Regions from separate parts of the Paenarthrobacter sp. 10N417 genome, predicted to be linked through region 2. Evidence: predicted binding sites of a transcription regulator. Region 2 holds the regulator's gene; the other holds the start of a gene.
What was found. Region 2 encodes Rex, which represses fermentation and respiration genes when NADH is low (regulators of the CRP and FNR family bind a similar motif). Its sites were predicted from a motif close to CTTGTGAANNNNTTCACAAG; they were not measured.

Region 1 (4,208 bases), on a different contig from region 2:
AGAAGGCAGCGACATGAATCCATTGATTTCGGATGCGTCGCAGTGCCAGGCCCAACAGTGAGCCGACCGCAGCAGCGGCTCCCCATGTTGGCGGGGCACTGAAGGCGAACAAGACGACGCCCCATGCTGGGTTTGATAGGGCTAGGAGGACGCCAAAGACAAGGTGTGACATCAAGATCCCGATGATCAGGGCCTTCCAGCCCAAAACCACTCGATCCTTTGGTCCGTAGATCCAGACTTCCGAACGGGCGGTCAGACTCATCACTTGCCCCCCGCGATCGCGTTGAGCGCGCCGCTCAGAGCCGGATAGGAGAAGGTGAAACCCGCATCGACTAACTTCCGGGGTTCGACCCACCGGCTCTTCAACACCAGTTCCGCCTGTGTCCGGATGAGGACAGCTCCGGCTTCGAGCAGCCAAGCTGGCGTCGGGAGTCCAAACGGGACACCTATACTCTGCCGAATAAGCGAATTCAGTTCGCGGTTATCCACGGCATATGGCGTTGCTGCGTTTACTGGACCAGTAAGTGCAGACTGCCCGTGGACAAATGCCACCGCGCGGAACAGATCCTCCACGTGAATCCAGCTGAACTTCTGCGTGCCCGGCCCCATCCGCCCACCTAAACCAAGCCGGGCCATAATCCGCAGAGGAGTCATCACGCCACCGCCCGGACCGAGGACGATCGCAATGCGAAGGGGAACCTTTCGAGTGCCCGGAACATGGGCAGCAGCCAACTCGTCCTCCCACGCACGGGCCACGTCTACAGAGAACCCGCTGCCCAGCTCACCCGATGCTTCAGATTGTGGGCCGTCCTCCGCATGCCGATAGATCGTGCCAGTGCTGGCGTTGATCCACGTCCCAGGCGGGTAGGCGCATCGAGCAACGGCTCGACCCAGGACACGAGTTGTCAAAACCCGGGAGTCCACGATCTCCCGGCGGTTCCGGTCGTTGTAGCGGCAATTCACGGATCGTCCGGCGAGGTTCACCAGCAGTTCGGCGCCGTTCAGCACCTTGGCGATGGCGCCGTCGTCGTTCCATGGAGCATCAGTTGAAGCATCCCGCCCGACCGTCCGAACTTGCCAACCCTCAGCAACAAAACGATGCCTGAAGTAGGTGCCGATGAACCCGGTAGCGCCCGCAAGTGCCACTGTCCGCTCCATCACGAGCCTTCCTTCACGCTGCGGACGAGTCCCAGAACGTCGTCGAATACCTTGCCGACGCCAGGAATCTTCGCCAGCGACAACCCCCTCGCTACCAAGGGCGCGGCACCGTCGATCAGTTTCCGCGTTCGGCGTTGGCCCTCGGATTTGTCGTAGACCCAGAAAAGGGCGACACCCATATATGCAAGCCACAGCAGCTCCGGTAGATCTTCGCGCAGTTTCTTGGCGACGGCGGGGGAGGAACCGTCGACGGCGGACCGGAAGATCGCAAGCGAAGCCTCGCGGGCGGCGGTGGACGCCTCGCCAAATGGATTGACTGGCGACGTCGGCCGGATCGCGGTTGCGATGAAATCTGAGCCGAACTGGTGATAGGGCGCCATGACGTCGACGCCCGTGTGCAGCACGGCTTTCAGTCGACCGGCGAGATCGTGGACGTCGTTGAGAACCTGTGCCGCAACCTCCGCATGCTCGTTCTGGACTTGGATATACAGCTCCTGGACGAGCTCATCCTTGGAGGCGAAGTAGTAGTAGGCATTGCCGACGGAAACTCCCGCCTCCTGTGCAATCGCGCGCATGGTGGTCTTCTCGAAGCCGATTTCACGGAACATTCTTAGTGCGACGTCGGCTACAAGCTGCCGGGTCTGTTCGCTTTTTGTTGCCATGGTGTTGCTCCTCGAACCGAGTTTTGAACGTGTTCAATAACGAGTATAGCTGCATATTTGAACACGTTCAGAAAACGTCCGGAAAGGAGCCGGTCAGGATGTGAGAGAAGATCGGTGGGAACCGGTCAGGATGTGAGAGAAGATCGGTGGAAACCGGTCAGGATGTGAGAGAGCGTTGGTGGGTGGGACAATAAAGCTGGTGTCGGGCTGAGCCCCACCAACAACAGTGCTAATACAGCCGGGTGCCTGAACCAACAGCGCCCGCGCGAACCACTACGAAATGGATGACCCATGCCCTCGCCTTCCGGCTCCAGCACCCTGAGCAAGCCTGCACCCCGCTTCGCTTCGATCGGATCCCCGTACTTTGGCATCATGCTCGCCATCATGGCCGTGGTGCTGATCCTGTCCAATATCGGCGCATCGAAGGGCGTCGTGCTTGGTCCGATCATCACTGATGGCGGATTCTTCCTGTTCCCACTGGCCTACATCCTGGGCGACGTCATGAGTGAGGTCTACGGCTTCAAGGTGGCACGCAAGGCCATCATTACCTCCTTCGCTCTCTCAGCCTTCGCTTCACTCTGCTACTGGGTGATCATCGTGCTGCCTGGCTTCACGGATGAGTACGGAACCGCCAAGCAGGCAGCCATCGAGGGCGCGCTGGGCCCGGTCCCGCAGATCGTGCTCGCTTCGCTTCTGGCCTTCCTGGCCGGTCAGACCATCAACTCCTGGATTCTGGTGAAAATGAAGGAGCGCACGGGCGAGAAGACCTTGTGGGCGCGGCTCATGGGTTCATCCGTTGTGGGCGAATTCGTGGACACCTTGATCTTCTGCAGCATCGCGGCCTCGGTCATCGGCATCACGGACTTCGGCATGTTCGCCAACTATGTCCTGGTGGGCTTCGTCTACAAGACTGGCGTGGAGTTCCTGTTCGTCCCGATCACGGTGTTGGTGGTCGGCTATATCAAGAAGCGTGAGCCGAGCTACGGGCCAGTCGCAGCCTAGGGAACCCCGCGAGACCTGCCACGCCAACCACAGCTAGGAGTAGTACCGGCCCAGCGTCTCCGCCTTGAACTCGAAGAAGTCCCCGGACTCGATGGCCAACCGCGCATCGTCCACCATCTTCACCACGAAGCGCTCGTTGTGAATGGAGATCAGAGTGGCCGAGACCATTTCCTTGGCCTTGTACAGATGGTGGATGTACGCGCGCGAGTAGTTTCCGCACGTGTAGCAGTCGCAGCCGTCCTGCAGTGGTCCGAAATCGGCCTTATAGCGCGCCCCGGAGAGGTTGAACCGACCGGACGGCGTATAGAAAGCTGAGTTTCGGGCCACGCGGGTTGGTGAGACACAGTCGAACGTGTCGGCCCCGTTCTCGATTGCCGTGAAGATATCGTCCGGCTCGGAAATGCCCAGCAGGTGCCGTGGCTTGTCCTCGGGGAGTTCCTCGTTGCACCAGCGCACAATCGTGCCCAGGTTTTCCTTCTCCAACGCACCACCGATCCCGTACCCGTCAAAAGGCATTGCCCCCAGATCCTGGCAGGCCTTTCGGCGCAGATCCTCGTACTGCGCACCCTGGATCACCCCGAACAGGGCCTGGTACGGCTTCCCGACTCGGGAAACAGTCAAACGGGCATGCTCTTCCAAGCACCTCAGGGCCCAGAGACGGGTCCGTTCCAGCGACTCCTCCTGGTAGGCCCGCGAGTTCTGCAACGTGGTCAGCTCGTCGAACGCGAACATGATGTCAGCCCCAATCTGATGCTGGACCTGCATGGAGATCTCGGGGGAGAAGCGGTGTCGGTCCCCGTTGAGGTGCGACTTGAACCACACGCCGTCGTCATCAATGTGCGCCAGCCGTTCCTTGCCTGGCGCCACCGCATCATCAGGGCCGGAAGTGTCCACATTCTTCATGTCGATGACCTTCTTGAACCCCGATCCCAGGCTCATCACCTGGAATCCGCCGGAATCCGTAAACGTCGGGCCGGACCAATTCATGAAGGCCCCCAGCCCGCCAGCGGCGTCGAGGATCTCAGGGCCCGGCTGCAGGTACAGGTGATAGGCGTTGGCCAGCACTGCCTGCGCACCGAGCCCGGCAATGGACTCGGGCAGCACGGCCTTGACTGTTGCTTTGGTTCCGACGGCGATGAACGCGGGCGTCTGGATGGTTCCGTGCGGCGTGGTGATGGTTCCGGTCCGGCCCAGGAAAGTGCCGCCATTGGCTTCGATCAAGGCGTCCGACGGCGAACACGTTTCGGTCAGGCGCTGGCCCACCGAAAACGAGAACTCGGTTTGCCGTGAAGAAAGACCCGGCAAGGCTGTGGACGGAGGAGACGAGGGCAGGAAAGCGGAAGCTGGCACGCTAACAAGTGTGCCAGCTTTACCCCGGGTAACCTG
Region 2 (4,208 bases):
ACCAGCCGCCGTCGCAACCTGGCCAGTATTCGCAACCCGGACAGTATTCGCAGCCGGGACCGGGTCAGCCGGGACCGGGTCAGCCGACGCAACCAGGACAGCCGGGTGGTTTCCACTTCGAAATGCCCACCGACGGACCCCGCAACTTCAATGACGTCCTTCCGCAAGGTGGTTTCTCGGGCCTCTTCAAGACCATGGGCCTGCCCACTGAGCTCAAAGTGTCCTACTTCATTTGGGTGATCTCCGGACTCCTGGGCCTCCTCTTTGGCCTCATTGGGCTTTTCGCCATCATCGCGGCCTTCGCGTTCATGCCAGGGGTTGCCGCACTCCTTCTGGTTCTCCTGATCATCAGCCTTGCTGTTGCAGCCGCCCAGATAGTGCTGGCCATGAAGATGAAGGAAGGGAAGGAATGGGCACGCCTTGCCCTCACCGTCCTTGCCGCGGTTTCGCTGTTGCTCGCCATCTTTGGCTCCATCAACGCCGGCGGACCCGGTGCAGGCCTGGGTGGCAACTGGTTTGGCTTCCTGGTCAGCGCGGTGGCCGTTGTGCTGATGTGGTTGCCGAACTCGCAGTTGTGGTTCAAGGCAGTAAAGGGCGCCGTGTAACCCCCTGAAGTACCGCCGTCGGGCTCGCATCCGAGCCACCCTGACAGGTGTACAAGGCCGTGGTGATCCATCGGACCACCACGGCCTTCATCATGAAGGCGTACGCCATCGTGATGATTTCACCGCCAAGCAGCAAATTCCTGCGTGTGATCATCCGCAGCGCCGGATCCCAGAGGTACGGTGGAAGCAGAATCAGGCTGGGGGCAGGGTCTTTTTGCTGATCCCGGCAGCCGCACCAGCAGTCGAACAAGCAAAGGAATGCCATGAGCAACCCTCCATACCCGCCGTCCAACACGGGGGACGCCAATTCGGGCGACGCGAACAAGGGCGATGCCAACAAGCCTGAGCAGCCGGGCCAACCATCCACGCCCCAGTATGGTCAGCAGGCACCGCAGTACGGTCAGCAGACTCCCCAGTATGGTCAGCAGCCGAGCGCTCCACAGTACGGTCAGCAGTCCCCGTCCGCGCCCCAGTACGGTCAGCCCCCGGCTCCCCAGTACGGCCAGCAGTCCCCGCAGTTTGGCCAGCAGTCGCCACAGTTTGGTCAGCAGTCCCCGTACGGCCAGCAGCCTTCTCCCTATGGTCAGCAGGCCCCGCAATATGGCCAGGACACCAACTGGCCCAGCCAGCAGCCAGGACCCACTACGGTTCCGCAGCTGGTCAACATCTCCTTCTGGATGATCATCGCAGCGGGCATCCTGTCTGCCATCAGCTCGCTGATCCTGGCCACCACGGGCTCGGATGCCTTCATCAATTCGATGCTCCAGCAGGCGGCACAGCAGGGCACTGAATTCCCGGAAGGCTCCATCGAAGGCATGCGTGGCGGCATTGTCGTTGCCGCGATCATTGGGGCCATCGTGTCCCTGGGCCTTTATGCATTGGTTGCATTCCCGGTCCGCAAGGGCAAGAACTGGGCCAGGATCCTGGGCACCGTCTTCGCGGCAATCTCTGTCCTTGGCCTCGCCGGACTGTTCCAGTTCGGTGCCACGTACGGCATCCTGCAGCTCTTGGTGATCCTGCTGGGAGTTGCCGCGATCGTCCTGCTGTACCTGCCGGCGTCGGCTCCGTACTTCCGCAAGCCGCAGCCTTTCGGCAACCCTTACCAGAACCCTTACGGCCGCTAAGCCGACAAGCTTTCTATAACAACTCAACGGGCGCGGACCCGGTACGGCTAGACAGCCTGACCCGGTGTTTGCGCCCGTTGTGCGTGGTAGGCCAGGATCTGCAGCTCGGTGGCCATGTCCACCTTGCGGAGGTTCACGTGCGGCGGAACCTGCAGGAGAACCGGAGCAAAGCTCAAGATGCTCCGGATCCCTGCAGCGATGACGCGATCGCAAACTGCCTGGGCAACGGTGGCCGGCAAAGCCAGCACCACCATGTTGGTGTGGGTGCGTTCCAGGACGCGTTCAAGTTCCGCTGAATCGCTGACCCGCAACCAACCCACCTCGTTGCCGATCACCATGGGGTCCGCGTCGAAAATAGCCACGACGTCGAAACCTCTGGATTCGAAGCCGCCGTACCGCGCCAGCGCCTTGCCGAGGTTACCGGCACCGACAATTGCGACCTTCCAATCGTGCGTCAGGCCAAGTGCTGCGGCAATGTGACGGCTCAGGTACTGAACTTCATAGCCCACCCCGCGGGTCCCGTACGAGCCGACGTAGGAAAGGTCTTTGCGAAGCGTGGAGGAGCTGACGCCTGAAGCCTCGGCCAACGCGTCCGATGACACACGTTCCACGCCTTCTGCCAGGAGGGAGTTGAGCGCGCGCAAATAGAGGGTCATCCGGGCCACAGCCGCGGGCGGGATCTGCTTGGCGGCAGGTTCGTTGTCCCCGCTTGTTGCCCCCGGGGACGGTTCCAGCGCAGTCACGGTTTTCTCCATTGCGTCGCTTGTTGTTCCACTCTATGGCCCTTGGCCGGACTCAACAAAAGCCGATACTTCCGGGTAACAGAGTCCCCCTGATCCTCAGCTTTCAAGGACTCTTTTCAAAGTACGGGTCAGGCGCTGCTCGTCGATCTTCCAAAAGTCGCGCTGGACCCCATCCACCAGCACCACGGGAATTTCCTCCGCGTAACGCTCCTGCAATTCCGCGTTACCGTCGATTCCCTGCTCGGTCCACTGGACGCCCAGCGCCGAGGTAACGCGTTCGACGGCGGCACGCGCCTCCGTGCACAGGTGGCAGTCAGCTTTGGTGAGGAGAACGACGTCGGGAATAGCCATGACACAACGGTAACCGCCCCAACCCTCTCTCACATCCACCGCCCAATCCCCCAACGCTCTCTCACATCCTGACCGGTTTCCCACCGATGCTGTCTCACATCCTGACCGCTTTCCCCCAACGCTCTCTCAAATCCCGGCCGGTTTCCACCAACGCTCTCTCAAATCCCGACCGGTTTCCACCAACGCTCTTGCACATCCCCACGGGGCAGCCCCACCGTGCGCCCTCAACGCCGGGGCCTGGCGATTGACTAGACTCAAGGCATGCCCGACGAGAAGAACGCCGCTGTGGTCGCCGACGCCAAGGTTCCGCAGCACACCGGCGAAGCCGCTTTCTTCGACGTCGACAACACTTTGATGAAGGGCGCAAGCCTCTTCCATGTGGCCCGCAAGATGTACGAACGCAAGGCCTTCACGCTGTCCCAGGCGGCTGGCTTCGCGTGGAAGCAGTTCAAGTTTGTAATGCGCGGCGAGAACATGGACGACGTCCATGCCGTGCGCGACTCAGCCCTGACGTTGGCCGCCGGGATCACTGTGGAGGACATCAAAGCCCTGGGCGAAGAAGTTTATGACGAAATGATCGAGTCCCGGATCTGGCCTGGAACCAAAGCGCTCGCCGAGCAACACCTCCGTGTAGGCCGAAGGGTATGGCTGGTGACGGCGACCCCTATTGAGGTTGCCACCGTCATCTCCACAAGGTTGGGCCTGACGGGCGCGCTGGGAACCGTCGGCGAAGTCCATGACGGAATGTATACCGGCAAGCTTGTCGGTGACATTCTGCACGGCCCGGCCAAAGCCATCGCGGTCCAGCTCATAGCTGACCAAGAAGGCTTGGACTTGGACCACTGCTGGGCTTACAGCGACTCCGCCAATGACATCCCGCTCCTCACTCTGGTGGGCCACCCCGTGGTGATCAACCCCGATTCGAAGCTGCGCCGGCATGCCCGCGACAACAACTGGCCCGTCTACGATTTCCGATCCGGACGGCGTGCGGCAACCTTGGGGCTCAAAGCCGCAACCGTGGGCGGCGCCATCTACGGGCTATGGCGTGGATTCTCAAAGTTCCGCGGGCCCCGCTAGCCGATCCTCCCTCACATCCCCACGCGTTTCCAGCGTTCCTCCCTCACATCCCCACGCGTTTCCAGCGTTCCTCTCCCACATCCTCTGGCACTGCCGGCCTACCTGTGGATAACTTCTGCACGCTTAGCGGCTTCCAAGGAACAATGCGGGTATGCAGAATTCGTTACTCAACCAATCCAGCCAGCTCTTGGGACCTTTCAGCCTGAACGACGCCAAGGCAGCGGGCATCGATCCTTCAGACATTTGGCGCAGCAGTAGCATCGTTCCTGTGAGCCGGGGCTTGTATCGGCCGACGGATTGGGATTTCG

Region 1: AC1DCM_RS18195 (queuosine precursor transporter) is a predicted target of Rex. The motif match lies at 1,875-1,894, and genes of this name have one in related genera.

Annotation. Positions count from the first base shown of each region.
Region 1 is NZ_JBFTIL010000015.1:137,011-141,218, reverse strand. It holds gene AC1DCM_RS18210 (hypothetical protein) at 1-262, opposite strand, end outside; gene AC1DCM_RS18205 (TIGR01777 family oxidoreductase) at 262-1,158, opposite strand; gene AC1DCM_RS18200 (TetR/AcrR family transcriptional regulator) at 1,158-1,820, opposite strand; gene AC1DCM_RS18195 (queuosine precursor transporter) at 2,112-2,822, shown strand; gene tgt (tRNA guanosine(34) transglycosylase Tgt) at 2,856-4,172, opposite strand.
Region 2 is NZ_JBFTIL010000029.1:59,370-63,577, forward strand. It holds gene AC1DCM_RS24820 (hypothetical protein) at 1-605, shown strand, start outside; gene AC1DCM_RS24825 (hypothetical protein) at 869-1,729, shown strand; gene AC1DCM_RS24830 (redox-sensing transcriptional repressor Rex) at 1,777-2,484, opposite strand; gene AC1DCM_RS24835 (glutaredoxin family protein) at 2,569-2,823, opposite strand; gene AC1DCM_RS24840 (HAD family hydrolase) at 3,085-3,900, shown strand.